Regions from separate parts of the Lactobacillus sp. M0403 genome, predicted to be linked through region 1. Evidence: predicted binding sites of a transcription regulator. Region 1 holds the regulator's gene; the other holds the start of a gene.

What was found. Region 1 encodes Rex, which represses fermentation and respiration genes when NADH is low (regulators of the CRP and FNR family bind a similar motif). Its sites were predicted from a motif close to TTGTGAANTANTTCACAA; they were not measured.
Region 2: H3T48_RS03810 (class II fumarate hydratase) is a predicted target of Rex. The motif match lies at 8,299-8,316, and genes of this name have one in related genera.

What each region holds. Positions count from the first base shown of each region.
Region 1 covers NZ_JACFQV010000007.1:58,050-73,398, reverse strand. Annotated here, with positions in the region: gene H3T48_RS08185 (DUF969 domain-containing protein) at 1-546, opposite strand, end outside; gene groL (chaperonin GroEL) at 722-2,350, opposite strand; gene groES (co-chaperone GroES) at 2,368-2,652, opposite strand; gene H3T48_RS08170 (redox-sensing transcriptional repressor Rex) at 2,835-3,476, opposite strand; gene H3T48_RS08165 (ABC-F family ATP-binding cassette domain-containing protein) at 3,776-5,707, shown strand; gene H3T48_RS08160 (PhzF family phenazine biosynthesis protein) at 5,745-6,614, opposite strand; gene H3T48_RS08155 (GNAT family N-acetyltransferase) at 6,824-7,228, shown strand; gene tsaD (tRNA (adenosine(37)-N6)-threonylcarbamoyltransferase complex transferase subunit TsaD) at 7,273-8,322, opposite strand; gene rimI (ribosomal protein S18-alanine N-acetyltransferase) at 8,315-8,887, opposite strand; gene tsaB (tRNA (adenosine(37)-N6)-threonylcarbamoyltransferase complex dimerization subunit type 1 TsaB) at 8,871-9,611, opposite strand; gene H3T48_RS08135 (folate family ECF transporter S component) at 9,638-10,156, opposite strand; gene H3T48_RS08130 (acyl-[acyl-carrier-protein] thioesterase) at 10,210-10,947, opposite strand; gene rsmI (16S rRNA (cytidine(1402)-2'-O)-methyltransferase) at 10,957-11,811, opposite strand; gene yabA (DNA replication initiation control protein YabA) at 11,825-12,163, opposite strand; gene H3T48_RS08115 (DNA polymerase III subunit delta) at 12,172-13,032, opposite strand; gene H3T48_RS08110 (cyclic-di-AMP receptor) at 13,032-13,355, opposite strand; gene tmk (dTMP kinase) at 13,361-14,008, opposite strand; gene H3T48_RS08100 (YaaL family protein) at 14,111-14,341, opposite strand; gene recR (recombination mediator RecR) at 14,341-14,940, opposite strand; gene H3T48_RS08090 (YbaB/EbfC family nucleoid-associated protein) at 14,941-15,270, opposite strand; gene dnaX (DNA polymerase III subunit gamma/tau) at 15,290-15,349, opposite strand, start outside.
Region 2 covers NZ_JACFQV010000002.1:255,798-271,146, forward strand. Annotated here, with positions in the region: gene H3T48_RS03780 (FAD-binding protein) at 1-1,051, shown strand, start outside; gene H3T48_RS03785 (DASS family sodium-coupled anion symporter) at 1,072-2,487, shown strand; gene H3T48_RS03790 (N(4)-(beta-N-acetylglucosaminyl)-L-asparaginase) at 2,622-3,575, shown strand; gene H3T48_RS03795 (copper homeostasis protein CutC) at 3,598-4,236, shown strand; T-box leader at 4,288-4,526, shown strand; gene brnQ (branched-chain amino acid transport system II carrier protein) at 4,668-6,047, shown strand; gene H3T48_RS03805 (copper-translocating P-type ATPase) at 6,172-8,217, shown strand; gene H3T48_RS03810 (class II fumarate hydratase) at 8,406-9,809, shown strand; gene H3T48_RS03815 (flavocytochrome c) at 9,828-11,225, shown strand; gene H3T48_RS03820 (L-lactate dehydrogenase) at 11,412-12,341, shown strand; gene H3T48_RS03825 (RraA family protein) at 12,357-13,055, shown strand; gene H3T48_RS03830 (DASS family sodium-coupled anion symporter) at 13,074-14,540, shown strand; gene H3T48_RS03835 (alpha/beta fold hydrolase) at 14,541-15,338, shown strand.

The sequences.
Region 1 (15,349 bases):
ACCCAGCGATTTCATTGTACTGGCAATTAGCAATACACTTGAAGAACCAATAAATAGGTTTTGCGCATAAAAGTTACCAAAGTTTTCACTTGCGGCAGCACGACCTTTAATTTGGTCAACTTCTAATTCTGTCAATTCACCATTTACCTTTCCAGCAGCTTGCGCCATTGGATTAATTAGAGGAGCAATGAATTGAACTTGTCCTTGAAGGGAAATACCAAAGAGTGCAGCAATCTCACGAATTGCAGTATAGATATCAAAAATTCTACCTGGTGTTAAGTTCTTAATCTTATTAATTAAGTTAACTGCTGCCTTTTTGAGACCGTGTCTCTCAATTATTCCGATTGTTGGCAAAGTTAAGAAAAAGATTGAAACCATTCGATTATCAATAAATCCTTTTCCTAAAATTCGTAAAAACGAAACAAAATCGATTCCTGATACTAAGGCTGATACCAAAGCAGAAATTACAACAACGGCGACTGTGTCTAGTCCTAGGGCAAAACCTACAACGATCACTAGAACGCCAAGTAAGCATAAATATTCCATCAGCTTTCCTTTCTTGTGAAAAAAATATAATACAAGCAAACATATTAATATTATTATCATTTTTTGTCAAATTTCTCATAAACGATTTTTGAGAAAGTCAAGATGAAAAGCTAAAACTTAGCAATAAAAAAGAGTCGTTCATTTGAACGACTCTTTTGAATCAGCAAAATAATTATTACATCATACCAGGAGCGCCGGCACCAGCAGCGTTAGGATCAGCTGCAGGCTTGTCTTCTGGGATTTCTGCAACAACTGCTTCAGTAGTTAATAATAAAGCAGCAATTGAGGCAGCGTTTTGTAATGCAGTACGAGTAACCTTAGTTGGGTCGATAATACCAGATTCAACCATGTTTTCCCACTTGTCAGTAGCTGCGTTGTAACCAACTTCAGGATCTTGACTTTCAAGTTTGTTCAAGATAACTGAACCATCTTCACCAGCGTTTTCAGCAATTTGGCGAACTGGAGCACTTAAAGCACGTAAAACAATGTTGATACCTGTTTGTTCATCTGCGTTATCACCCTTAAGGCCCTTAACAGCATCTTCAACATCAACTAAAGCAGTACCACCACCTGCTACGTAACCTTCGTCAACAGCAGCACGAGTTGAGTTCAATGCATCTTCAATACGGTATCTACGTTCTTTCAATTCGGTTTCAGTTGCAGCACCGACATGAATCACAGCTACACCACCAGTTAACTTAGCAAGACGTTCTTGTAACTTCTTCTTGTCAAAGTCTGAAGTAGTATCAGCAATTTGCTTTCTGATTGAATCTTCACGTTCTTTGATAGCATCTTCTGAACCAGCACCATCAACAATAGTAGTTGAGTCCTTAGTTACAGTGATACGACGTGCTTGACCTAATTGAGCAATTGTAGTGTCCTTTAATTCAAGACCAAGGTCTTCGGTAATTACTGTACCACCAGTAAGAGCAGCAATATCTTGTAATTGTTCCTTACGACGGTCACCAAAGCCAGGAGCCTTAACGGCTACAACATTGAAAGTACCACGAATCTTGTTCAACACTAAAGTTGGAAGAGCTTCACCAGAAACGTCATCAGCAATAATCAATAATGATTTACCTTGTTGAACGATTTCTTGCAACAAAGGTAGGATGTCTTGAATGTTAGAAATCTTCTTGTCAGTAATCAAAACGTAAGGATTGTCTAAGTCAGCTTCCATCTTATCGTTGTCAGTTACCATATATTGTGATAAGTAACCACGGTCAAATTGCATACCTTCAACAACAGATAATTCAGTTTCGATACCACGTGAGTCTTCAATGGTAATAACGCCGTCATTACCAACTTTTTCCATTGCGTCAGCAATTAAATCACCAACTTCTTTTGAAGCTGAAGAAACTGAAGCAACTTGAGCGATTTGATCTTTCGAAGAAACTGTGTGGCTGATCTTGTGTAATTCATCAACAACTGCGTTAGTTGCCTTTTCAATACCACGACGAACTCCTACAGGGTTAGCACCAGCAGTAACGTTCTTCATTCCTTCACGGATGATTGCTTGAGTTAAAACAACTGCAGTAGTAGTACCATCACCGGCAATGTCATTAGTCTTTTGTGCTGCTTCAGCTACTAACTTAGCACCCATGTTTTCGTAGTGGTCTTTTAATTCAATTGACTTAGCAATTGTTACACCATCGTTAGTAATCTCTGGGTTGCCGTATGATTGTTCCAAAACAACATTTCTACCCTTAGGACCGATAGTTGCTTTAACAGTATCAGCTAATTTATCAACACCCTTTAATAGGGAACGTCTTGCTTTTTCTGAAAATTTAATGTCTTTTGCCATAATATCCGCTCCTTAGATTACTTAACAATTGCTAAAATATCTTTTTCATGAAGGACTAAGAATTTTTCGCCTTCGTATTCAACGTTAGTGCCAGAATACTTGTCGTAAAGAACAACGTCGCCCTTATTGACAGACATTGGAATCTTGTCGCCGTTGTCAGCATAGCTACCTTCACCAACTGCTACAACTTCACCTTCTGTTGGCTTTTCTTTTGCATTTGAAGCAAGGACGATTCCGCCTACAGTTTTTTCTTCTTCTTCTTTAACTTTTACGATCACGCGATCACCAATTGGTTGTAACACGTTTGTCCCTCCTATTGTTTTATTTTCATTTTTAATTACTTGTCGGTTAGCACTCCTATTACTCAAGTGCTAACTTACAAATATGATAATAACCCCTTTTCAAAAAAAAAGCAAGAAAAAATTAGCACTTTTTTCACCAAAGTGCTAATTCATTTAAAACGTTGATATTATTAGGTTTATTACTAGCTATTCTTACCCTTATCCGAGTCAAGGAAGTAAATCAATGTCTGTAATTCAGTTGCTAAGTCCACATTCTGAATTCTTACACCAGTTGGAGCAGATAAGCGAATAGGGGTAAAGTTCATGATGCCCTTAATGCCTGCTTCCACCATATCATCGGCAGTTCTTTGTGCAGAATCAGATGGGACAGTCAAAATGGCAATAGTAATTTGTTGATCACTTAATTGCTTCTTCAACTCGCTCATCTCATATACTGGTACACCGCTCAAAATTTTACCAGTAATCTTAGGGTCAATATCAAAGGCACAGGAAATACGGATGTTGTTACTCCGCTTAAAATTATAGTTAAGAAGCGCATGTCCTAAATTACCAACACCGACTAAGGCAACATTAGTTAGAGTATCTTGATTAAGAATTTTTTTAAAAAATGTAAGCAGACTCTTTACATCATAGCCATAGCCCCGCTTGCCCAGAGCACCAAAATATGAAAAGTCGCGTCTAATTGAAGCACTATCTACTTGAACAGCTTCAGATAATTCAGTCGATGAGACTTTTTCTTTACCTGCTTCATTTAAAATAATTAAATAGCGATAATATAGCGGTAATCTTTTCGCAGTCGCAGTCGGTATTTTGATTTTTTCCATTTTAAAAGCCTCCAACTTATTTTGCCTAAGAGTTATTTGTGAATTAGCTCATCAATTAGTATTATTTTACCTATAAATTGATAGCATTTGCAAATGTTTTTTTCACAATCTTGAATTAATAAAAAAGGGGCTGGTTTCAGTTTTTCCAAAAAAATTTTGACTTAGTGAAAACTCATTTGTACATCCCCTAACAAATTGATAATTACCAAATATTCATTAACTTTGTTTTTGCCTCCCTTCAATAATCCGTCCACTATCGCACTGCAGTGTATGCTAAAATAATTTTTAGGTGAAAAATTATGATAATTGCACAAGGACACAACTTAGAGAAACAATTTGGCGCTACTACACTATTTAAGAACGTCAATTTTTCAATTGATTCAAATGCACGAATTGGTCTAGTGGGACCAAATGGGGTTGGTAAGACTACCCTATTAAAAATTATGACTGGTGAGGAAGAAGCTACTCACGGCGAATTCACGATTAATAAAGACATCGACGTTGGTTATATTGCACAGGAAAATGGCTTAAACGAAGAAAACAACATTTGGGATGAAATGTTGACTGTTTTTGCTACGCTAATTCAAATGAGCCAGAATATTCATACTCTGCAGGAAAAAATTGCCGCTCATCCCGAAGATAAGCAGCTGCTTAAACAGTATGATCAGCTTCAATTTAACTTTGAACAACAAGGCGGTTACACTTATCAGTCTGATATTAAGAGTATTCTAAATGGTTTTAATTTTCCTGAATCAACATGGACAAAAACAATTGGTAGTCTTTCGGGTGGTGAAAAAACTAGATTAGCTTTCGTTAAACTGTTGTTACGTAAGCCACCCCTACTTTTGCTCGATGAGCCTACCAACTATCTTGATCTAGATACTTTGGACTGGTTAGAAACCTATCTAAAGAGCTATTCTGGTGCTATCTTGGTTGTTTCCCACGACCAGTACTTTTTAGATCATTTGGCTAACCAGATTTTTGAATTGCAATTCGGTAAGCTAACTGTTTTTAAGGGAAACTACTCTAACTATGTTGCTGAGCGTGAGTTACGCAACATGCAACAAGAAGAGGCTTACGAGCGGCAACAAGAAAAAATCAAAAAGGATGAGGAATTCATTCAAAAGAATATTGCCCGAGCTAAAACCACTAAGCGTGCCCAAAGTCGACGTAAACAACTAGAAAAAATGGAACGGATCACTCCACCTAAACATAAAAGCAAGGTTCAAATTAACTTTAGAAGTGAACGCCCTTCCGGAAAAGAAGTATTAATTTTACGTGACTTAACTATTGGTTACCCAACCAAAACTATGGTCGAAGACATTTCCTTACAAGTTAACAAGGGCGATCGTGTTGCAGTGATTGGCCCTAACGGAATTGGTAAATCTACCTTACTTAAAACTATCATGAAGGAATTAAAGCCAAAGAGTGGTTCGATCAAGTACGGTGCCTCTCTTGACATCGGTTATTATGATCAAGAATTACAACTGCTTGATCCGACCAAAACAGTGCTTGATACAATTTGGGATCGCCATAAAACGATGCCTGAACGAGATGTACGTTCAATTCTAGCAAGTTTTCTTTTTACGGCTAAAGACATTGATAAGACAGTCGGGCAACTATCAGGTGGACAGAAAGCTAGGCTGACTCTGACAGTCTTATCCCTTGAGCATAACAACTTTTTGCTAATGGATGAGCCTACTAACCACTTAGACTTAGAAGCTAAAGAAGTACTTGAACAAGCCTTACAAAAGTTTGATGGCACTTTACTGTTCGTTTCACACGACCGCTACTTTATCAATCAACTATCAAACAAAATTGTTGAAGTTAAAGACCAGCATGCCAAAGTTTATGAGGGTGATTACACATATTACCTTAATGAAAAAGCTAAAGCGGTAGATAGTGCGGCTGAAGCCCCTATTGAGCAAAGTGCAACAGAAATGGAAAATCCTTCTGATGAATCAGCCAACAAGCTTTCTTATCAAGAGCAAAAGCAGCGCGATTCACAAAAACGGAAGTTGCAACGTGAAGTAGAAGCCGCTGAAGCAAAAATCGACCAACTTGAAAAGCAGCAAGAAGAAATTCAAACTGAAATGGCTGACCCTGAAATTGCTACTAATTTTGATAAGCTTGGACCACTTCAAGAAAAATTAACAGACATTCAAACCGAATTAGACAAGGCAAATGATGACTGGGAAACAGCTCTCACTGCATTAGATGATTTTGAATAAACTAAAAGACATTGCATAATCCTGCAATGTCTTTTTATTACCGTTCTGGTAGCGTAATTTGACCTTTAATACACTCAACAGCTTGTCCGCCAATTAGAATTTGACCTTGATTATCTAAGTCAACTTCAATTAAACCGGAGCGCCCACATTTTTGGCCTTGGCTAGCAAGATAGTGAGATTTTGCTAATAGCTGCTCTTCTTTAACCAAAACTGCTACTGCACCATTCCCACTCCCACAAACAGGATCTTCATGCACACCCTGTGCTGGTGCAAACGACCGAACTTCAACTTCCGTTTTTCCATCTGTCAAGGCAAAAACAGTTACACCTGAGGTGCCTTTTGGCAATAATGACGCTAGTTGGCGATCGTCTGGATTTAGACTGAGAACAGTCTCAACCGTGTCAAGATATAAAGTGTACCAAACGGCTCCAACATCAACTACCTTAGCTAACTTAATTGAGTCAATATTTTGGAGTCCTAAAGCCTGAGCAATTGCTTCTAATAAATCTGATGGAATTGGTTTTACTTCAGGTTCAGGTAAGGCAAAGAACAGTTTGTCTTGCTTCATATAAACCGATACCAATCCCTTAGCACATTCTTGCACTAAATATTCAGGATGCTGAGGCTTTAGTCCATTATTCAATGCCACTTTTGCTGAGCCAATCGTTGGGTGGCCTGCAAAGGATAGTTCTTCTTTAGGAGTAAAAATACGTAAACGATAATCAGCAGCAGGATTCGTTGGCGAACATAAAAATGTGGTTTCCGAAAGGTTGGTCCAATTCGCTATTTTTTGCATTTCATCATCGCTAAACTTGTCACCATCAATAATTACCGCGACCGGATTACCCTGATAAGGTATTTGGGTAAAAACATCTGCCTGGCTAAAAGCCACATAATTGTGTTGCATAAATATATCCTCCACTAGTTTTATAAATAACTAGTTTAACATTTCAACTTTAAATGCTGAATAGCTAATTAAGTTCTCAAGCATCTTGTCTTTTAGACCCACTTTTCATAAAATGAAGGTTACCTAATACCATTAATTAAAAAGCGAGGTTATGAAATGGAGAAATTACGTATTGCTCTTTAATTTGTAAATAAATTAAGGAGGACAAAATGAATTTTTTAACCGATAAGAATATTAATCTAAAACAGCTAATTAACTTGTATCAAAGTGTAGGCTGGACTTCATATACAGAAAAACCTGAACTACTTCAGCAAGCTGTCCATAATTCACTTTATGTGCTTGGCGCATTCAATCATGATCAACTAATCGGCTTAATTCGTGTCGTTGGTGATGGCTTGACTATTATTTATATTCAAGACTTACTGGTTTTACCTGCGTATCAAAACAAGGGAATTGGCTCTACATTGATTAATAAAGTACGTAAAGAATTTCGTCACGTGCGCCAACAAGTGCTTTTGACAATGGAAGAACCTGAGACACGTGCCTTTTATGAGAAAAATGGCTTTTCATCTTGTGATCAAGGTGAATTAGTTGCTTTTTATCACGAATATTAACCATAACAAAAAGACTCAACCTTAAAAATTGAGTCTTTTTGTTTTTACTTTAACATTTCTGCTGCGTAAGGTAATTCGAGCGAAGGATCTGCATTTAAAGTTAAATCTGAAAATTTACCTTCGTTATAGAGATTATAGGCAGCAGCACCTATCATTGCTGCATTGTCACCACATAATTTTAGACTTGGCAAAATAACTTTAGGAGTTAAATTCTCTGGTAGATTAGCAATTTCAGCTTCCATCCGATCACGTAAACCTAAATTAGCAGCAACACCCCCACCCATAATGAAGGTTTTCGGTTGATACTGCTTGATTGCCCTGATTGTTTTATGAGCTAAAACATCAACCACCGCAGCTTGAAAACTAGCCGCCAAATCATATTTATTTAATTCTTGATGAATCTGATCCGCATGGTGACAGGTGTTAATAAACGCACTCTTTAGTCCAGAAAAAGAAAAATCATAATCGTCGTCTTCCATCATTGCACGTGGAAAATTGAATGTATCTTTACCCTGATGTGCCCATTCATCAATAGTTTTACCAGCAGGATAATTAACACCAAGAACGCGGCCAATCTTGTCGTATGCTTCCCCTGCAGCGTCATCTCTCGTGTCACCAACAATTTCAAAATGAGTTGGGTCTTTCAAAAGAACAATTTCAGTATGACCGCCAGAAACTTGAAGTGCCAATGCAGGATAAACAATTTCATCTGTTAATTGTGCTGCCATAATATGACCCATGATATGGTCGACACCAATCAAAGGTAACCCTGTTGCCATTGAAGCAGCTTTAGCAGCACTAACACCAATTAGCAACGCACCAACCAATCCTGGACCATAAGTTACAGCAATGGCATCAATATCATTCCAAGTAGCATTAGCTTCAGCCAAAGCTTCTTTAGTAATTTGACTGATTACTTCAATATGGTGGCGACTTGCCACTTCCGGCACAACACCACCAAAACGCTGGTGGCTCTTAATTTGTGTAGCAACAATTAAACTTTCAATTTCGCGACCATTTTTGACAACTGAAGTTGAAGTCTCATCACATGAGCTTTCATATGCCAAAATACGGATATCTTTTTTACTATCCAAAGTCAATCCCTTTCTTTTGTGTTGTTAAATCCAGCACCATATTCAATCCATCTTTATGCACATCTTGATAATAATTTGGGCGAACTAACTTAACTGTAAAGCCCAAAGTCTGATAGAGCTTTTTGGCGTTTTCATTGTCAATTCGCACTTCTAAACTAATAAAACTACAGTTAGCTTTTTGCGCGTAGTCAATCATCAGTTTCATCAAGTAAGTACCTAACCCTTGGTGTCGCCACTCCGGATCAACCATTATGTTAGTAACATGGGCTTCAGTATTCATCTTGCGCATCCCAATCATTGCCACTAATCTCGAACCGTGATAAACCACTAAATACAGTGAATCCTCTTTAATTAGTTCAACTTGAAAAATTGCAGCTGACCATGGTGTCGCACCACTATAGACTTTTTCTTCAAGTAATAGTAGATTAGTGATTTCATCAGTTTTTGCCTTCATTACTTGAAGCGTTTCTTGCTGCAATTTAAAGGCAAATGGCCTGAAGTGAAAATCACTTGAATCATTTGTTAAATGCGGAAACGTAACTAGCTGTTTAAACTTCTTCCACATAATTACTATCTGGACCAAACGGATTACCCGTCTTTTTATGCCAATCTACTTCAGCTTGTGTCCGTCTCAAATAGTTTGGTAACAATAAATCAGGATCAACTGGTTCCTGACTAAGTGCAAGCTTGCCAATTAAACCTGCATGAATTGCATTTTGCTCAGCAGAGCCAAATGAATATGGCAGTTCAAGCGTATCAAGTTGCTCGATCTGCTTATCAAAACCAGATCCAATAAAGAGAAGCTTTTTCGGCTTATGATCATTTAAATACTCGTTGATTGCAGTAAGTAAAACATCGATGTGGTAATGTCCATCGGGAATAACATTAACTGGCTGCCCATTTTCATTAAGGTATGCTCCTGCAAAGAAGTTGTCATTTCTGGCATCAATTCCAGCCACCACTAAAGTATCTTCTTCAGAGCAACTGGTTGCTAAAGCTTGTAAAGTAGAAACGCCAACTACTTCTTTATTTAAAATGCTGGCAAACATTTTCACTGTTGTGACACCGATACGTAGACCTGTGTATGAACCTGGACCAATTGCGACTGCAAAACGGTCAATATCCTTTAACTTAAGCTTATTTTTGTTCAGAATTTCATCAATAATTGGATCGAGATGTTCACTGTGGTTCCGCTCATCCAATTCATTCTTTTCTACTATTAAGCGTTCATCTTCATTTAAAGCCACACTCAACTCATTAGTTGCCGTTGATATGCTTAAAATTTTCATTTCAGATTACTTCTACCTTTTTAAAACTATCTTCTAATTTTTACCCGCGAAATTGCTTGTAAAACAAAGTAAGTAACAACCATTTCGATCCAAGGCACAATCGTCTCTTTAGGGATGCGCTGAATTAAAGCTGCCTTGAGATCCATGCCATACATCAGATGAACCCATAGTGTATTCAATCCAATATTGACTATAACTGTAACCAAAATCGTTGCAAGAATAATGCGCCAAATTTTAACTGGTTTCTTGTAAAAAAGCAAACCATAAATAAGTGGCCCGATCATTGCACTCAATGTGAAGCCAATAAAAAAGCCCCCTTGGTTGCCAAATAACGCTGAGGACACAAAGTCACTTATTCCTCCGCCAATTGCACCCCAAACTGGGCCAAATAAATAGCCAAGCATGACGCTTCCAATAAAACCTAAACTAACATGAACAACTGTTGTTCCAAGACTAAAGCGACTAAGAACAACTTTGATGGCAACAACAAAGCCTAAAAGGACTAGATCGCGCAATTCAACCTTAAACATTTCCTTTGTAGTCATTTTGCAGCACTTCTTTCATAATAAACTTGGTTTAATAACCTCGTCTAATTATATTATAATTTACGCCAAGTTAGTTCACAAACGGCTTTATCATTCCGTTCTTCATCAGCAATTGTGTGATATGACTTAATTTCATCTTCATTTTCAACCAATTTCACACAAGCAAATGGCGTCTGCGAATAGCGTACTTCAAGGTTAAACTTGATGTCAATCCCACTAATAACATGAGTCTTAAGAAAATCACGATCCAAAGTATCAATAAACCAGTTAAAGTAGTGGCCGTTAGTCATATGATGATTAGTATCTAAATCGTCATAGCGAACGCGGTACTGACGCTTATCTTGATATTCATCTTGTGGCTTCAAACGTGGAAAGCGTGGCAACTTTTTCAATAAAGGAATGCCTAAATCATCCATCATTTCTTTATCTGTTGAAACCAATTTACGTTTACTTAAATCAAATAGAACCCATTCGCTTTTACCAGTAATCAGGGTATTGCCCTTTTCATCAGTAAATTGGTAATCACGATACTCCAGGAACCGGTTATAACCAATTGGTTCAGTCGTTAGAGTAATTACTTCACCAGGTTCAGGCCATCTATTAACATCTAAATGGTACTGTGTTACTACCCAGCCCAGGCCGCGACGTGTCAACTCTTCGGTACTACCAGAGCTATCGGCTAGTTGATTCTCAGAAACACTCATCATCAAGTTAATCATTGCTGGTAATCTTAAATGCCGGTTTTCATCACATTCATAATAATTTACTGTATGTTGTTCACTATATTTCATATTACTTGCCTACTTTTGATGATATCGATCATATAACTCATTCTTCGAGACATTATTTGCCTGAGCAACTTCTTTGATTGCAACTTTCTTACTATCGCCAAGCTGTACACGCTGATCAACTAATGCAATTAATTCATCCCAGGAGAGTTGCTCTTGCTCTTTGGCATTTGGTGATACCAATATTACAAATTCGCCTCGCGGAGCATTCTCCTCAAAATAATCATTTAATTCAGTAATCGTACCGCGAACAAATTCTTCATGAATTTTGGTTAATTCTCTGGCAGCAACAATTTGTCGGTCAGAATCAAAAACTGTTGCCATGTTTTTAAGCGTTTTAACCAAGCGATGAGGTGCTTCATAAAAAATTGACGTTGCTCTTGCCTCATTCATTTGTTCAAAAAACGGCTTCTGCTCGCCAGCTTTTCGTGGTAAAAAGCCGTAGTAAGTGAAAGGTTGCGCATCAAAACCTGAAGCAATTAGGGCTGTCGTAAAGGCAGAAGCTCCTGGAAGGGGTACAACTGGAATATCGTTTTTGATACATTCCTGCACCAATTCATAACCAGGATCAGAAATAACTGGCATACCAGCATCACTGATTTCAGCAATTACAGCTCCTTCTTGCATTAGTTTAATTAGTTCCGGAGCACGTTGTTTAGAATTATATTTATGAAAAGACAGCATGTGATTATGAACGCCAATCTTTTCCAATAAAATCCCACTTGTTCGTGTGTCTTCGGCAGCAATATAATCCGCGCTCTGTAAAACTTTTTTGGCCCGAATAGTTATATCTTCTAAATTACCAATCGGAGTTGGTACTAAATAAAGTTTACCCTTGTCTATCGCATAGCTACTTTGCCGCTGCATCTATCTCAAGTCCTTAATGTTTTTTCTTCTTTTCACCAAAATTGTCTAAAATATCTAAGCAAAACATGCAATCCGAACTAGGGTCACGATGAGAACCATAGTACATATTGCAGATGTGATAACCTGAATTGTATATTTTGCGTAAAGATTCAAGACCACTTTGCGTCTTAATCGTGTTGTTATGGGCATTGCTCATCTTATCCATTTTTTCACGCAACAACTGATTTTCGACTTTAAGTTCTGTATTTTCTCTAAGTGTATCCAAGATACTATTTTCCAAGCTTTCAATGGTTTTAGTCATACTAACCATCGATTCATGGAGCTGCTCTAATTTTGAATAAGAATCAACCATAAAAACACCTACCTTTTCCACTGCAAAGCAAGATAATCAAGAAGATTACGAAAACTAACATTGCTATATTGCATTTTGTCAATTTCCACTAAGTACTTCAGCATTCTTGCACCAGCCTGTTGATTACCACTATTTAAATCTTTTTGTGCCATTTGCTTTAGCATAACCAGCAAGTAATTCTGCTCGGCCTTGCCTTTAGCCAATTCAGCCAATTTATGCGCACTTACCAATGCCAATGAATTGTGCTCAAGCATTTCTTGATAAAAATACTTGATTGCCTGATCAAGACTACTAGTATTACCTAATTCATCAATCTCATCTTGGCTAAAACCATTTTCCAACAAAAGTGTCGTTTTATTATCAGGTTTCTTGCCATCAGTAAAATTAACAATCTGGGTACGCGATCGAATTGTTGGTAAAATTTGATCCGTATTATTAGTAATCAAAATTGTAACCACTGGAGCGACTGGTTCCTCTAACAGGTTAAGAAGAGCATTAGCTGCAGCTAGAGTCAGCTTTTGTGCCTCATCAATGATGAAAAAGCGCGTGCTACTTTGAACTGGGCTCTTTGCTAATTCTTCTTTTAGTATTCTAACCTGATCGATTCCTAAACTCTGTTTATTTTCAGGTGTAACTAACAACACATCTGGATTATTTTCAGAGATAATTTGGCGACAATTTTGACAAGTACCGTCCGGTTTTTGTTCACCTGTACAATTGAATAAACACGCTAGCCAATATGCCGTATTTAGGGCTTGCTTTTCATTTGCATCGACAAATAAATAGCTATGAGCCAACTTGTTTTCTTCATAAGCATGTTGTAAAAACTGAGCTTGTTTCTTGCCCCTTTTTGCTAGTTCGATTTTCATTAAAATTGCTTAAATTCTTCTACAGGTATTACAAAGCATGTTGCACCGCCAACTGTGATTTTTACTGGTTGACTGCTAACATCAAATCCAGTCATTGATAAATTAGGATTCATGTACTCTTCACGTCCTTGTGACTCGCCTTGAATTAAGCGCATCACTTTCTTGACGTGTTTTTCATCAATTCCGATTAAGAAAGTTGTATTACCTTCACTTAAAAAGCCACCTGTTGTCGCCAACTTAGTTGCACGAATGTTTTCTTTAGCAAAAGCATGTTGCAGCCGGCTAGCATCTTCTCTTTGAACAATTGCAATTATTAATTTCATTCAAATCAGTCCTTTAGCAAATCTTTTGGTATCCGTTTTTTAATAATATTAACACAGTCTTCTACTACTCGATTAACCGGTCGATCTCCATCGACAATGGCAATTCGCTCTGGATGTTTACGGTTAATTTCAAGATAACCTTCATAAACCTTTTGATGAAAGGCTAATTTTTCCTGTTCCAAACGGTCTTCCTGACCCGCGCGAGCACGTTCAATTCGTGCAAGACCAACTTCAGGCTTAACATCTAAGAAAAGAGTTAGGTTCGGTTCGATGCCACTAGTTGCAAAATTATTAATTTGCTTAACTGCATCGATTCCAAGATCACGTCCTGCACCCTGGTATGCCAATGAACTATCGACAAAGCGATCAGAAAAAATCACCTTGCCTGCTTTAAGTGCTGGAATTACTGTTTCACTCATATGCTGGCTACGAGCAGCTGCATATAATAGTGCTTCAGTTTTTGCACTCATTTTTTCATTAGTCGGATCCAAAATAAGCTGCCGAATTTTTTCAGCGATTATTGAACCTCCTGGTTCGCGCGTTACTAGATATTGTGTTTTGAGCAGCGGTGCAATTTGGGCAACCACTTGTTCTAAAACCGTGCTTTTACCGGACCCATCAGGCCCTTCGAAACTGATAAAATAGCTATTCATAAAACTCTCCATGAGTCTATTTTACAAGAGATTGTCTTATATTAACACCCCAAGGTCCTTTAATTTTAGTAAAAATAAAAAAGCCCTTAAATTAGAGCTTTTTTATTCTGAAATTGCATTTGTAAAACCACTAAATCTTGTATGTCGGTGACGAGCTTCATCATATAAAAAAGAATACTTGGCCTGCAATATTTTACCTACAATGATATTGTCTTCTGACATGTCAAGGGTAGTTGGATCTAGACTTTTTTGAATCGCAATTTCTTCTTGTAGTGTTTCAATTGTAGCGATCAGCCGCTGATCGCCTAGTTTTTTAATCTTATCGTGTGCCATCAGATTGAAGTTCTCCCCTGCACTGCTCTTTTTAGAGTAATTGCATTTGCATATTCAATATCACTACCAACTGCCAAACCGGCTGCTAAGCGCGTAACTTTAATACCAGATGGCTTAATTAATTTACTAATATACATTGCGGTAGACTCGCCTTCCGGCGTTGAGTTTAGTGCCAAAATCACTTCTTTAACCTGTTCCTGTTTTTGCAAGCGAACAATCAAAGATTTGATGTTAATTTCTTCAGGTCCAATGCCATCCATTGGCGACAAAATCCCATGCAGGACATGGTACAAACCATTATATTCACCCATTTCTTCAAATGCCATTACATCTTTGGGTTGTTCAACCACCATAATAGTTGATTGCTCACGGTTTGGATCACTACAAATTGTACATGGATCTTGCTCGGTAATATTGCCACAAATTGAACAGCGATGAAGTTTTTCTTTTACTTCATTTAAAGCAGTGCTAAAATCATGAACATCTTCATCAGGCATATCTAAGGTATAAAAAGCTAACCTGGTTGCTGTTTTTTCACCAATTCCAGGTAATTTCATATAAGAATCTATCAAATGTGCAATTGGTGCTGGATATTGCAATTAAATCATACCCTTCGTATATTTACCTAAACTTTGCTGTGTCGCTTCATCAATTTCTGATAAGCCTTTATTAACAGCATCAATAATCAAATCCTGCAACATATCCGGATCATCAGGATCAATTGCATCTTTATTAATGCTAATATCCTTCAATTTGCGGTCACCACTAAAGGTTGCAACTACCATATCATCTGCAGACTTTCCTACGAATTCTTGGGCAGTGATAGTTTGTTGCTCTTGGGCCATCTGCTCTTGCAACTTTTTAGCTTGTTTCATCATTTGTTGCATGTTCATGCCGCCCATACCACCAAAATTAGGTCTTTTACTCATTATTTTTCTCCTTTAAATTTTAATCCTTAATATTAACAGCGTCACCAAATAAGTCTTTCGCTTTTTGAACAACTTCATC
Region 2 (15,349 bases), on a different contig from region 1:
GCACATGAGTAATTATGAGTCTCTTGGTATTGTTCCTAGCTATGTCATTGCCGAAGGCGAGAATGAACGTGGACGTCAAATTAGTGGTTGGCAAAATGTTAAGTCTGGTTCTATTTTTGCGGTCGCTAATGATGGCAGTCGCTTTATGAGGGAAGATGCCAAATATCGTCATGGACATATATATGAACATGGCGAGTACTTATTGCCCCATGCTTTTGATAATGCGTGGCTTGTTTTTGACCAGAAGCAATATGATAAATTCATAAAAGAAAAAGAAACTGGCAAGCTAAAGTATCAAACTTTCTTTGAAAAAGTAATTCAAGCTGAGTCTGTCGATAAATTAGCGTCCGCGATTGAAGTACCTTCAGAAAACTTGGGAAAAACCATCGAGAAATTCAATCAATTTGCTAAAGAAGGCATAGACTTGGAATTTAATCGTGCGTCAGAAAGTATGGAATGCTTTGATTTAACAGGAAAAATTTATGCAATTAAGCTGGCTCCAGCTGTTTTGAATACTCAAGGTGGTCCAGAGCATAATCAAAAAGCTCAAGTTCTTGGGATTGATGGTCAACCTATCAAACGGCTTTATTCTGCTGGTGAACTAGGTGGCATTTGTGCCAATCGCTATCAAGGAGGTGGCAACCTTGCTGAGTGCTTGATTTTTGGCCAAATAGCTGGAGAAAACGCTGCAAGAATGACGAAGAACACAGAAAAGATAACCATAGAAAATGCTGTACCACGAATTAATGACTTATTAGATGGAAATAAGGAAGATCAAATTAGTCTAAACGAGAATCAGTATATAGGTTCTTCAGAGGCAGGTATTGGCGGTCGTGTTTTAGTTCGCGTCACATATGAAAACCAAACAATTAAAAATGTTGAAGTCCTAGAAAATCACGAAACTGAAGGAATAGGCGCAGTTGCAATTAAGCGTGTTCCACAAGAAATGGTAGAGCAAAACTCAGTCGAAGTTGACGCCGTTTCTGGAGCTTCAACTACTACTCAAGCCTTAAAGAATGCCGTTAAGGCTGCAATTAGTAAAGCAAAATAAAATTGTTAAGGAGAAAAAATATGTTAGATAAGTTTGAATGGAAAAAGTGGATTTTACCACTTGTAATAGGGATAGGTCTGTGGCTTTTTACACCCTTAAAGCCTGCTGCTATCAGTGTACAAGCATGGCACCTCTTTGCTATTTTTATTGGAACAATTGTCGCCTGTGTGACTAAGCCATTACCAATGATGGCAACAACAATCATTGCAATTGTTATTGCTACCTTAACTGGTATTTTTAAAATGGAAGAAGTCACAGCAGGTTTCGGAAATTCTACTGCCTGGATGGTTGCAATGTGTATGTTTATGGCAGCTGGATTTATTAAGTCGGGTTTAGGTAAACGAATTGCTTACTTTTTCGTCAAAACCTTTGGTAAGAAAACACTAGGCTTGGCATATGCCTTATCCTTGGTGGAAACCGTTTTAGCTATAGGTATACCAAGTAACAACGCTCGGGTTAATGGAATTATGTACCCAATTATTGACAATCTTTCTAAGGAAATGGGATCTGATCCTAAAAAAGGTACACAGCGTGATATGGGTTCATATTTAGTATTTAACGAGTACGAAGTAAATATTGTAACCTCGACAATGTTTTTAACTGGCTTAGCAGGAAACATGGTTGCTTTAGGAATTGCTAAAACGCAAAATGTTTCGATTTCATGGATGCAATGGTTTTTAGCAGCAATTGTACCTGGGTTAATTTCATTGCTTCTTGTTCCGTTTATTCTGTACAAAATTTATCCTCCCAAAATTAAAGAAACCCCTAATGCACATAATTGGGCAGACACTAAGTTAAAAGAACTTGGGAAAATGACCACAGCAGAAAAAATAATGGGTATAGTCTTCATCCTTTCTGTTGCATTATGGTTAGTTGGTCCAGAGTTTGGTATCGATGCAACATTGGTAAGTTTTATTGCAGTTGCGCTCTTGCTAATTTCTGGAGTAATTAATGTTAAAGACATTCTAGGCCAAAGCTTTGCTTGGAATATTCTCACATGGTTGTCAATTATCATGTTAATGTCACAAAAGCTAATGACTCTTGGTTTCTTCCCATGGTTCTCAAAAACATTGGGCAGTGCCTTACACGGAATGAACTGGATTGTAGTTTTAGTAATTCTATTTTTAGCCTACTTTTATCTACACTATTTGTTCCCAAGTGTTTCTACACAAATTTCAGCACTATACGCTGGCTTTTTGTCGATTGCAATCGGAGCCGGTGTTCCACCTGTTATGGCTGCATTAATGCTTGCTTTAGATGGCTCACTTTACCTATCGACTTCAAGTTATTCAGCTGGTCCCGCAGCACTTCTTTCTTCAACTGGTTATGTATCAAATAAAGATTGGTGGAAGTTGAGTGCGATCATTGGTGTAATATTAAACGTCATTTGGCTTGGTGGCGGTTTGATTTGGACTAAAGTAATTGGAATGTGGTAATTAAAAAGATTCTAAACTTCTGGTATAAGATGCTTAGAATCTTTTTACTTTGGTTTTGTATTCTGTAAGTGCTTGTCACAATTTTAGGCCTAGTATAAGATTAACGATAAGAAATGGTAAGGGAAGGAAAAATTATGACCTGGGCAGCAATATCAACCTGGAGAATGTCATTTGATGGCTTAAGTGAAGCTAGTGTACTTTTAGATAAAGGAATTAATGCTGGAGATGCAGTTGAAAAATTAATTAATGTTGTAGAAAACAATGAACACTACAAATCTGTTGGTTTTGGCGGTTTGCCGAATGAAGAGGGTATAGTGCAAATGGATGCAGGCTTTATGGATGGCGATACATTTGCGCAAGGATCAGTTGCTTCAATAGAAAATGTTAAAAATGCCGTTTCAGTGGCGCGGAAATTAAGTGAAAATAAAACTAATAGTTTCTTAGTCGGTGATGGCGCAACGAAGTTTGCTGCCAAAAATGGTTTTGAAATGACAAATATGCTAACCGAAAAAGCCAAAAAAGAATGGCAAGAGCGTCTAAATGTTAATCAACAGGAGCAACTCCGTGCCTATGATGGCCACGATACAGTTGGTGCGGTAACGCTTGATCAGCAAGGCTCGATGGCAGCCGCAACATCTACATCTGGTTTATTTATGAAAAAAGATGGGCGTATTGGAGACTCACCTTTATCTGGATCAGGTTTTTATGCTGATAGCCAAGTTGGTGCTGCAGCAGCAACTGGACTAGGTGAGGATATTATGAAGGGATGCTTGTCCTACGAGATTGTTCGTAAAATGGCCGAGGGACAGTCACCTCAAGATGCATGTGATCAGGCACTGTTTTCTTTTGCTAAAACTTTAAAGGATCGTTATGGAAGTTGTGATGCTATTTCGTTGATTGCCTTAAACTCTAAAGGAGAATGGGGAGTTGCAACAAATGTTGAGTTTGCTTTTTGTGTTTCTGATAATGAGCATGACGTAAAAATCATGATTGCTCAACCGACGGCAAAAGATATGACTAAAATTTTCCCAATGACCAAAAAATGGTTGGCAGATTACCAAAAAAGAACAGAGTCAACAATTGACTAAGCTATAAGGAAAAAGATAGAGAATGTTAAAAGAAGCTTGCGTTGAAAATTTTACTAATGTACCAAAAGTGATTGCTGCAGGAGCCAACCGAATTGAACTTAATAATGATTTGGCTGCTGGTGGTACGACACCCTCATTTGGAGTAACTAAAAAAGTCGTGGAATATGCGCATAACTTGAATATCCCAGTGGTGGTAATGATTAGACCTAGAGCAGGTAATTTTGTTTATACAAAAGATGAAATAGCCATTATGCTTTCAGATATTGAAATGGCCTCACTGCTAGGAGCAGATGGTGTTACTTTTGGGTGTATTGATATGAATGGTGATCTGGATCAAGAAAATATGAATAAATTGATTCAACTGGCTCATATCCTAGATTTGGAAGTTGTGATGCACATGGCTTTTGACGAGATAGCTGAGAATCAGCAACAAAATGCTATTGATTGGTTAAGCTCTAAAAAAGTTAAACGCATTTTGACGCACGGGGGCAGTTTAGAGCAAACTATTTCCGATAATTACCCTCACTTAAAAGAAATTATTAATTGGGCTAAAAATAAAATTGAAATTCTTCCTGGCGGTGGAATAACTGCTCAAAACATAGCTAAAGTAGCTAGAGAGCTCGATGTTGATCAAATGCACGGGACGAAAATCGTGAGCTAAACAAAAAAATTATTGACAAAAAATAAGACAATAATTAAAATATAATTAATATAAAAAGCAATGAAAAGAAGAGTAAGATTATTTAAAGCGTATTAGAGAGTTCTGTTTGCTGAAAATGAACCGTGAGAGTAGTCTGAAAGTAACTTTGAGCTATATGGTGAATTTTAGTAGCTAATATTGGTGACACCCATTATCGTGTTAGCGTATCGCAGTTATGCCGTACGTGAAGTGACCTAACGACATTTTGTTCGTTGGTAAAATAGGTGGTACCGTGCTAAAGCACCCTTGATGAAAATCAGGGTGCTTTTTTTATTGGTTTTTACAAAGTTCAAAGCTAAAGTACATGCTAGAAAGTGAGAGAAATGAAAAGTATTTTTTAAAGTAGGCATCTATTGAAGACATACAGAAATATGAAAAGGTAGGAGAGTAAAATGGAAGAATTTAAAGACGATATTAATAAAAAGCCATTAAGTTGGAAGGAATACTTAGTAGTCGCCTCTTTATTGTTTGGTTTGTTTTTTGGGGCTGGAAACTTAATTTTTCCAATCCATTTAGGCCAATTATCTGGAGCAAATTGGGGGATGGCAACTTTTGGCTTTTTAGTGACAGCAGTTTTGTTGCCCTTACTGGCTGTCTTAGCGATTAGTGCTAGTCATGCTAAAGGTGTTTATGATATTGGAAAGCCCTTAGGACCTAAATTTGCATTGATTTTTATGGTTTTAATTCATTTGACGCTAGGACCATTATTTGCAACACCACGTACTGCAAGCATTTCATTTTCGGTCGGGTTAGCACCAGTGCTGCCACAAAAATATGCGAAAATTAGTTTATTAATTTTTTCGGCTATTTTCTTTATTTTAGCTTTTATCATTGCATATAAGCAATCAACCATTTTAAGCAGTATTGGAAAAGTTTTAAACCCACTGTTTCTAGTCTTATTATTCTCGGTATTTTTACTTGCAGCTCATTCGCCAATGGGCGCAGCTAAAAATCAAAGTGCTACGGCAGCTTATCAAACAATGCCATTTTTTAACGGTTTCCTGCAAGGATACAACACAATGGATGCTTTAGCTGGTCTTGCTTTTGGTTATACGATTGTGTCTGCCGTTAATCAATTAGGTAAGACATCTGCTAAGAGTAATGCTAAGGTAACCGCGAGAGCGGGTGTGATTGCTACAAGTGCGATCGGGGTTATCTATATCGGCTTAATTTGGTTAGGTGCAACTACATTAAATCACTTTAAAATTGCACCCGAGGGTGGAACAACGTTTAATCAAATCGTTACTTATTATTTAGGGGATGTTGGCCATGCACTTCTTGCAACTCTAGTTACACTCACATGTTTGACTACTGCTGTTGGTTTAATTGCAGCATTTGCGCAAGACTTTCACCGTAGTTTCAAAAAGATTAGTTATCATGCATGGCTTGCTATCATGACATTTGTTTCCTTTATCACGGCTAACTTTGGCTTAGATACGATTATTGCTTGGTCCACACCAATGTTGATGTTTTTATATCCAATTGCAATGGTTTTAATCATTTTGTCAATTTCAGGTACTCTTTTTGATCATGATCCAGTTGTTTATTATTGGGGAGTTGGGTTAACACTAATTCCAGCTGTTTTTGATATGCTTGCGTCATTTCCTCCAGCAATTAGTCAACAGGGCTGGGCATTAGCACTAAAATCGATTCAATATCGTTTCTTACCATTTTCAGACATTGGTATGGATTGGGTTATTCCAACTGTTCTTGGGCTGGCAATTGGTTTTGCTGTTCACTTTTATCACAAAGCTAAATTGCAAGATGCTTAACCATTCATATAGTTTAACTTTTAGAGCCTCTTCTTTGACATCACTGCTTGATAAAAGTAGATTTAACTTAAAGAGTTAATTAAATTGATGTAAAAAGAAGTGGGGGCTGATTATTTTGAACGATATGAACATGGGCAATCAAGGTAAAAATAAAAGTGCTCAGTCTGGGACAAAAATGCACCACTCATCAATGCAAATGAGTGGTGGAAACATGATGATGCACGGAAATCAGATGATGGACATGGGAAATCTGAAACAAAAATTTTGGATTTCTCTAGTGCTTGCATTACCGATACTGTTTTTATCACCAGCAATGGGAATTAGTTTGCCTTTTCAATTTTCTTTTAACGGTTCTGAATGGATAGTAGCTCTTTTTGCAACTATCCTATTCTTTTATGGTGGCGAACCATTTTTAAAAGGTGCTTTTTATGAGTTAAAAGCAAAAAGACCTGAAATGATGACATTAATCTCCCTTGGTATTGTTACGGCGTATGTTTATAGTATCTATGCTTTTGTTGAAAACAATATCTTACATAATCAAAATCAGGTAATGGACTTTTTCTGGGAGTTGGCAACCCTAATTTTAATTATGTTATTAGGTCATTGGATTGAAATGTCTTCCATGATGAGTGCAAATAGTTCAGTAAATGACCTAGCTAAATTATTACCAGATAAGGTCCATCTTCAAGATAATGGTCAGACAAAAGATGTTTCAATTAACGGTGTACAAAAGGATGCAATTGTTTTAGTTAAACCAAGTGAGAGCATACCATTAGACGGAATTATCATTAATGGTTCCAGCGATATTAATGAATCCTTGGTTACAGGTGAATCACAAAGTGTAACACGCAAAGTTAATGATAAAGTGATCGGTGGTTCAATCAATGGTTCCGGCACAATTGTAGTTAAGGTATCCAGTTCAGCTAACTCAGGCTTTTTGGCAAACGTAAACAAGTTAGTTCAGTCATCGCAAATGAATAAATCTAATTTACAGAATTTAGCAGATCGCGTGTCCGGTTGGTTGTTTTATGCAGCACTAATTATTGGTGTCATTGCTCTAATTGTCTGGACTAGTTTAAAAGGAATAAGTAACGGACTGGAGCGGATGGTTACAGTGCTAGTCATTGCCTGCCCACATGCATTAGGTTTAGCTATTCCCCTTGTAAATGCAAAAAGCATGTCAATTGGTGCAAAAAATGGACTGTTGATTCGAAACCGCAATGTAATTGGTATTAGTCAAAAAATTAAATATGTTGTAATGGATAAGACGGGTACACTGACTGAAGGAAAATTTCAGGTTCGTCAGTTTGATACACTAAACCAAACAATCAATAAGGAAGGTGTATTAAGATTAATTGCCTCGCTTGAACAAGATTCAACGCATCCAATTGCAAAGAGTATCTTGCAATTTGCCGATGAAAATAAAATCAGTCTTTTACCGTTATCAAATAGCAAAACTGTTTCGGGTAAAGGTGTTACTGGAACAATTAATGGCAAGGATTATCAATTAGTCAATGAAAAAACCGCTCGTTCTTTAGTTAATAATTTTCCTAAAATATCTGCTGCTGATTATACGGTAAGCTATCTTTTACAGGATTCCAATCTGCTCGGGTATGTTGCAGTTGGTGATCAAGTCAAGAAAACAGCAATTTCACTAATTAAAGAACTTAAAGCCCAAAACATTATTCCAGTAATGTTAACTGGTGATAATGAAAATGTTGCGGATAGTATTGCAGAAAAACTGGGAATTACAGAAGTTTACTCAGGGCTTTTGCCAGAAGATAAACAAAAAATTATCGGAAAGTATCAAGCTAATGGCAATAAGGTAATGATGGTAGGAGATGGAATTAACGACGCTCCTAGCTTAGCAAAAGCTGATATCGGTGTGGCTATTGGTACAGGAACTGATGTTGCAATTGATTCCGCTGATGTCGTTTTGGTTAATAGTAATCCAATTGATATCATCAATTTTTTAAAGCTAGCTAAAAACACACAGAAAAAGACAGTTGAAAATTTATGGTGGGGAGCAGGCTATAACATTATAGCCTTACCACTTGCTGCAGGTGTTTTAGCTCCAATTGGAATTCTTCTTCCACCAGCAGTTGGCGCAATCTTAATGTCGCTTTCAACTGTGATTGTGGCTATCAATGCGGAAACAATCCGAATATAAAACTATTAAAAGGCAACTAGAGAAAGGTGCCTTTTTTGTTTTTATGCACTTTTTAAATAATTAAAATGATAGCACTTTAATTTGAAAAATATTGAACAAAAATTAAATAACGCGTATCATAAATAGTGAGGTCGCGAAAGAAATATTTTTCAGTTAGAATAGAAATATAAGTTAAAAAGGAGAAGCAAATGAGCGAAGAAGAATACCGTGTTGAAAGTGACACTATTGGTCCTGTAAAAATTCCTAAGGACGCATTATGGGGACCCCAAACAGAAAGAAGTCGAAATAACTTTCCAAGTGGAGAACTCATGCCGCTGGCAATTATTCGTGCATTTTTAAACCTGAAAAAGGCTGCTGCTGAGTCAAATGTAGAAGTAGGCGATGAACCAGAAGAAAAAGGTGCAGCAATTGAAGATGCAGTTGATCATCTTTTACAATTAAGTGATGAAGATTTGCGCAGAGATTTTCCACTTCACGTATTACAAACGGGTTCTGGTACTCAAAGCAATATGAATGTTAATGAAGTTGTTGCCAATTTAGCTAATAAATTACACCCTGGCTTAAATATTTTACCAAACGATGATGTTAACCGTGGACAATCTTCTAATGACACTTATCCTACTGCAATGAATATCGTTGCAGTTGAAGCACTTGATAAGTTAGAGCCAGCTATTCAGCATTTAATTGACGAATTAAAGATTAAGCAAGATAAATACTGGAAAACTGTAAAGGTAGGACGTACGCACTTGCAAGATGCAACTCCGATTACCTTTGGTCAAGAAGTCTCTGGCTATATTTCTGCTCTGAAACATGACTTATCATACATTCAAGAGTTAAAACCTACTTTATATGAATTAGCAATTGGTGGTACGGCTGTTGGTACTGGACTGAATGCTGCTCCAGGTATGACAGAAAAAATTGTTGCTAAATTATCCGAAGTTTACGGTCATGAGTTCAAAGTTAAGACCAACAAATTCTGGGGCTTAGCTCATCATTCTGGTATTGATGTTGTTCATGGAGCATTAAAGACTCTAGCAGCAGATATGTTTAAAATTGCGCAAGATATTCGCTTCTTAGCTTCGGGTCCAAGAGCTGCTTATCATGAATTAAACATTCCTGCTAACGAACCAGGTTCTTCAATTATGCCTGGTAAAGTTAACCCAACTCAAGCTGAAGCAGTGACCATGGCTGCTGCTAAAGTTTTTGGTAATGATACAACAATCACTTTCGCTGCTTCACAAGGAAACTTCGAAATGAATGTCTTTAAAACTGTCATGATTGCTGCCTTTTTGGATTCATGCGATATTTTGACAGGTACAATTGAAGGCTTTGCTGATAAGATGATTTCTGGTTTAACAGTTAACTCAGAAAAGATGGATGAATTACTAGAAAATTCATTGATGACAGTTACTGCATTGTCACCTCATATTGGTTATCATGCTGCGGCTAAAATTGCACAAGCTGCAGATAAAGAAGGAACAACGCTTAAAGAAGCAGCTTTGAAGAGTGGCGAGTTAACAGAGGAACAATACGATCAATGGATGGATTACATGCAAATGACTAATATTGATCGAACAGAACCAGAAGATTAAATTTACAGGAGGAATTTGATGGCTAAATTTGTTTTTACACCCAATGATAGTTCTGAGATTGCCAATGAGTACGATGCTGTAATTATTGGCGCGGGTGGAGCAGGACTCACTGCTGCAATTCAAGCAAATGAATTAGGATTAAAAGTAGCCGTTTTTGAGAAAAACCCTGAACTTGGTGGTAACACTAATCGGGCTTCATCTGGAATGAATGCTTCTGAAAGTCTTGTTCAAATCAATGAAGGTATCATTGATAACAAAGAAGACTTTTATGAGGAAACGTTAAAGGGTGGGGGACGTTTGAACGATCCAGAACTACTTCGCTATTTTGTTGATCACTCAGCTTTAGCAATTGATTGGTTAAGTGATCATGGAATTGAATTAACTAATCTGACAATTACAGGTGGAATGAGTAAAAAGAGAGCTCATCGTCCCGCTTCAATGGCTCCAGTAGGTAATTATCTTGTATCAGGTGCGCTTGAACAGATTCAAAAAGAAAATATTCCTGTGTTTAACAATACTAAAGTGACGAAACTGATCCGTGCTGATAAGCAAAGAGTTACTGGTGTTGAAGTTGAAACACCTGCGGGTACTAAAACAGTAAATGCTAAGGCAATTTTACTAGCAAGTGGTGGTTTTGGTTCTTCTAAAGAACTTATCAAAAAGTATCGTCCTGATTTGGTTGATTTTAAAACTACTAATCAGCCTGGAGCAACAGGCGATGGCTTAAAACTAGCTGAAGAAGTTGATGCACAGCTTGAACAAATGGACTTTATTCAAGTTCATCCAACTGCACAGACCGATACTGATCACGTGTATTTAATTGGTGAAGGCTTACGTGGTGAAGGAGCAATTTTGGTTAATAAATCTGGTAAAAGGTTTGTTAACGAAATGAATACTAGAAAAATTGTTTCCAATGCAATAAATGATTTGCATGAAGGTGGAGCATATCTAATATTTGATCAAGGTATCAGAGAAAACTTTACTGCAGTCGAATTTTATGATCATGTTGGTCTGGTTAGCCATGGAGATACATTACAAGAAGTTGCGCAAGCAATTGATGTTGATGGTGATAATCTTCAGGCAACTGTCGATACTTGGAATGATGCTATTAATCAAAAGAATGACGCTCAATTTGGCAGAACTACTGGAATGGATCGCTCAATTACCAAGGGACCTTTCTTTGCTATTCACATTAACCCTGCCATTCACTACACCATGGGCGGAATTCATATCACTCCGAAGACTGAGGTCTTAGATACTGACGGTAATGTGATTCCGGGCCTATATGCAGCTGGTGAAGTTTCCGGTGGGCTTCATGGTAATAACCGAATTGGTGGAAATTCAATTGCTGAAACAGTAATTTTTGGCCGTCAAGCAGGTATGCAGATGACTGATTATGTAAGAAATAATAAATAGTTTATTTAAACCAAAAAGTGCTTAGCCTAATGCTAAGCATTTTTTTATTTAAAAATAAAAAAGCTCTTTCATTTTTATAAATTTAAAAAATAAATTACTTTTTTAAAATATTGCAAAAAGGAGGGGCTTTATTTATAATATGTTTTGTAAAGGATTACATACCCAGAATTGAAAGGATTTTAAATTATGTCAAGAAAAGTTTTACTCGTTGGTGATGGAGCAGTTGGTTCAACTTTTGCAAATGACCTTTTACTAAGTACCCAAGTTGACGAATTAGTAATTACGGATGTTGTAAAGGAGAGACCAATTGGCGATTCAATGGATCTTGAAGACATTACCCCATTTGTTGGTTCATGCAATATTCATGCAGGTGAGTATGCGGATGCAAAGGATGCTGATGTTGTAGTTATTACAGCTGGTATACCACGTAAACCAGGTGAGACTAGATTAGATTTAGTCAATAAGAACGTTAAAATTTTGAAAAGTATTATTCAGCCAGTCGTAGAATCTGGATTTAATGGAATATTTGTTGTTTCTGCCAATCCAGTTGATATACTGACGACCTTGACACAAAAACTTTCTGGTTTTCCTAAGAACAAAGTTATTGGTACAGGTACATCGCTTGACTCTGCTCGATTAAAAGTAGAACTGGCAAAAAAATTAAATTTATCTGTGGAAAGCGTTAACTCCATTGTGCTAGGCGAACATGGTGACACTTCATTTGAGAACTTTGATGAAACAGTAGTTGATGGTAAACCATTAAGCGAATATAATGAACTTAATTTTTCAGATTTATCTAATATTGAAAGTGACATACGTCAGAAAGGTGGGGAAATTATTAAAAGTAAAGGGGCAACCTTTTATGGCATTGCAATGATGCTAGCAAAAATAGTTAGTGCAATTTTGGAAAATAAAGCAATCGTCTTACCGCTATCAGCACCTATAAATGGTGAATATGGTATTAAACATGACTTATATTTGGGTACTCCAACAGTGATTGATGGTACTGGAATTAGTCATGTGATTGAAACTAAGCTATCAGATAAGGAATTAGCTAAAATGGTTAATTCTGCTGATAAAATGCAAGAAGTTCTAGAAGGTATCGAATTGAACTAATTAAAGAGGATCAAAATGCAAGTAGGAAAAAGAATCTTTTTAAAAAGAGAGTTACCTGACAAAGATGTAATTATGGGTTTTCGTGATATTCCCACCTCAAATATTGCTGATTGTATGAATCGTAAAGGGGCAATGGCTACACGGATTAAGTTAATGTCTAAACCAACAAAGCAAATGTGTGGTCCAGCCTTTACAGTTCATAATCGGCCAGGCGATAATTTAACCATTTATGCAGCTTTAAAGTACTGCCATGAAGGCGATGTAATTGTAATTGATAATGAAGGTGATAACACTCGAGCTGTTATTGGAGAAGTTATGATGACTTGGCTTCGTGATCAAAGACATGTTGCTGGAGTAGTAGTAGATGGTCCTATGAGAGATATTGACAGTTTACGTAATTGGGACTTGCCAATTTATGCTGTCAGCACTTCGCCAAATGGTCCATACAAGGAAGGACCTGGAGAAATTAATGTACCAGTTTCTTGTGGCGAAATTAGTGTAAATCCAGGGGATTTGATTGTTGGAGATGCAGACGGTGTTGTTAGAGTAGCTCACGAAAAGGCGGCAAAGTTACTGCCTGAGGTTCAGGCCTATAACAAACAAGATAATGCTAAAGCAGCAAGTTTCCATGATGGTACAGGTAATATTAGTTGGGTAGATGATGAACTGAAAAATAAAAACTATCAGATTATCGACGATATTTATCGCCCGTAAATATAAAGAAGGCTAATTATGAAAACTCTTGAGAAAGTGAATTATAAAGGGTTTATTTTGCCGGTAGTAATTGGAGCAATTTTGTGGCTTCTTACTCCTGTAAGACCTGGTGGATTATCAGTACAAGCATGGGAAATGTTTGCTATTTTTGTTGCTACCATTGTGGGTTGTATCACAAAACCATTACCAATTGGTGGTACAACGCTGATTGGTTTAATTGTGACTGTTTTAGTTGGTTTAGCTCCTGTTCAAAATGAAGTGAATCCTAAAACAGGTGCAGTGAATGCCGGAATTTTGAGTGCATTTAGCAATTCTGCTTCATGGTTGATTGCAATGGCTTTTATCATGGCCTATGGCATTAGTAAAACAGGCTTAGGAAATCGAATTGCCTATTGGATGATTAGACGCTTTGGTAAACGTTCAATTGGGATTGCTTACGCTATCACTGGATTGGAAATTGTCTTAGGAGCTTTAATTCCATCCAATAGTGCTCGAACAGGTGGTGTTGTTTGGCCAGTGACGGAATCAATTTCTAAGGATTATGATTCATTACCAAATGATCCCTCTCGTAAAAAGATTGGTGCATTTTTAAGTTTTATTGCTTTTCATGCTAATGTGATTTCAACCGCTCTATTCATTACGGGGGCTGCACCTAACATGGTCGCTTCTCAAATGGCTGTTCAAAAAGGCTACACAATGTCTTGGATAAGCTGGTTTACGGCAGCAATTGTCCCAGCTTTAATCGCAACCATTGTTATTCCTTTAATTATCTATAAGATATTTCCACCTGAAATTAAAGAAACTCCAGATGCTAAAAATTGGGCAGACGAGCATCTAGCTGAAATGGGCCCTGTGTCTAAACCTGAAAAAATCATGTCTGTCATTTTCTTATTAGCTATTATTTTATGGGTGTTATCAGGAATTTTTAAAATTCCACAATTAGATTCTACTTTTGTTGCTTTTCTAGCAGTTGGCTTACTTTTAATAACTGGCGTTTTAACCATGCAAGATGCCTTAAAGCAAACTGGAGCTTGGAATATTTTGATTTGGCTTTCCATTTTGGTTTTCATGGCCGGTAAACTTATATCATTTGGTTTTATTGACTGGTTTTCCAAAACAATTCAGACGGGTCTCCACGGTATAAGTTGGGAAATTGTTTTGGCAGTTTTGGTAATTCTAATGTTCTATACGCACTACTTCTTTGCTAGTGGAACTGCCCATATGACGGCTTTATACTTACCATTTCTTTCAGTTGCTGTGGCAACTGGAGCACCGCTTGCTCTTTCAGCAATGTTACTTGCATTCACTGGAGCCATTAATGCTTCAACTACTCACTATGCCAATGGTCCGGCTTCTATTCTAGCTACGACGGGCTATATTAAGCAGGGAGAATGGTGGAAATTCAACTTTATTTTAGGACTCGTGTATCTACTGATCTTTGGAGTCATTGGTACCGTATGGATGAAAATCATAGGAATGTGGTAAATGATTGATCAAGCAGATTTGATTACTAATGATGGCATTAGGATCCATTATTACGATACTAAAGCTGACAAACCTCCAATTCTTGCTATTCCAGGAATTGGAGGGTCTGCACGCTTATGGGAAAAGGCCGTTGACCTTTTTAAAAATGATTTTCGCTTTATTATAGTTGATCCAAGAAATCAAGGTAAATCTGCACGCACATATAAAGGCCAAAGAATTAGTCGCCATGCAGAAGACCTTAAAGAACTTATTCAGAAACTAGGATTAACTGACATAATTGCGATTGGCAATTCTATGGGAGCAGCTACAATCTGGGCTTACATTTCTTTATTTGGAGAAAAGCGCTTTAGAGCTTTAGTTGATCTTGATCAGCCACCTAAAATGATCAACGATTCAACATGGCAATTTGGCTTTAAAGAATTGACTTGGGAAAATTATCCCGATTACTTAAAAATTGATTTTGGCTCAGGATTTTATACACATATTGATGATGCTTTGTTTCAAAGAGCAAAAAAAGAAGCACTGAAATATCCTTATTATCCTGAAAACAACTTTTTGTGTCGAATCAATCATGCTGAACAAGATTGGCGCGATGTAATCACTAACTTAACAACCCCAATGTTAGTTTTGGCTGGTAAAAACTCACCATTTTTTGACTATCATTTTGCTTATGAAATGGAAAAGTTAAATAGCAACATAACTGCTGCTGTTGTACCTAATTGTGGGCATATTGTTCAAGCTGAACAACCTCAACTTATGTATAACAAAATAGCAGAATTTTTAACCCAAGTAGATTAATGACGCGGTTA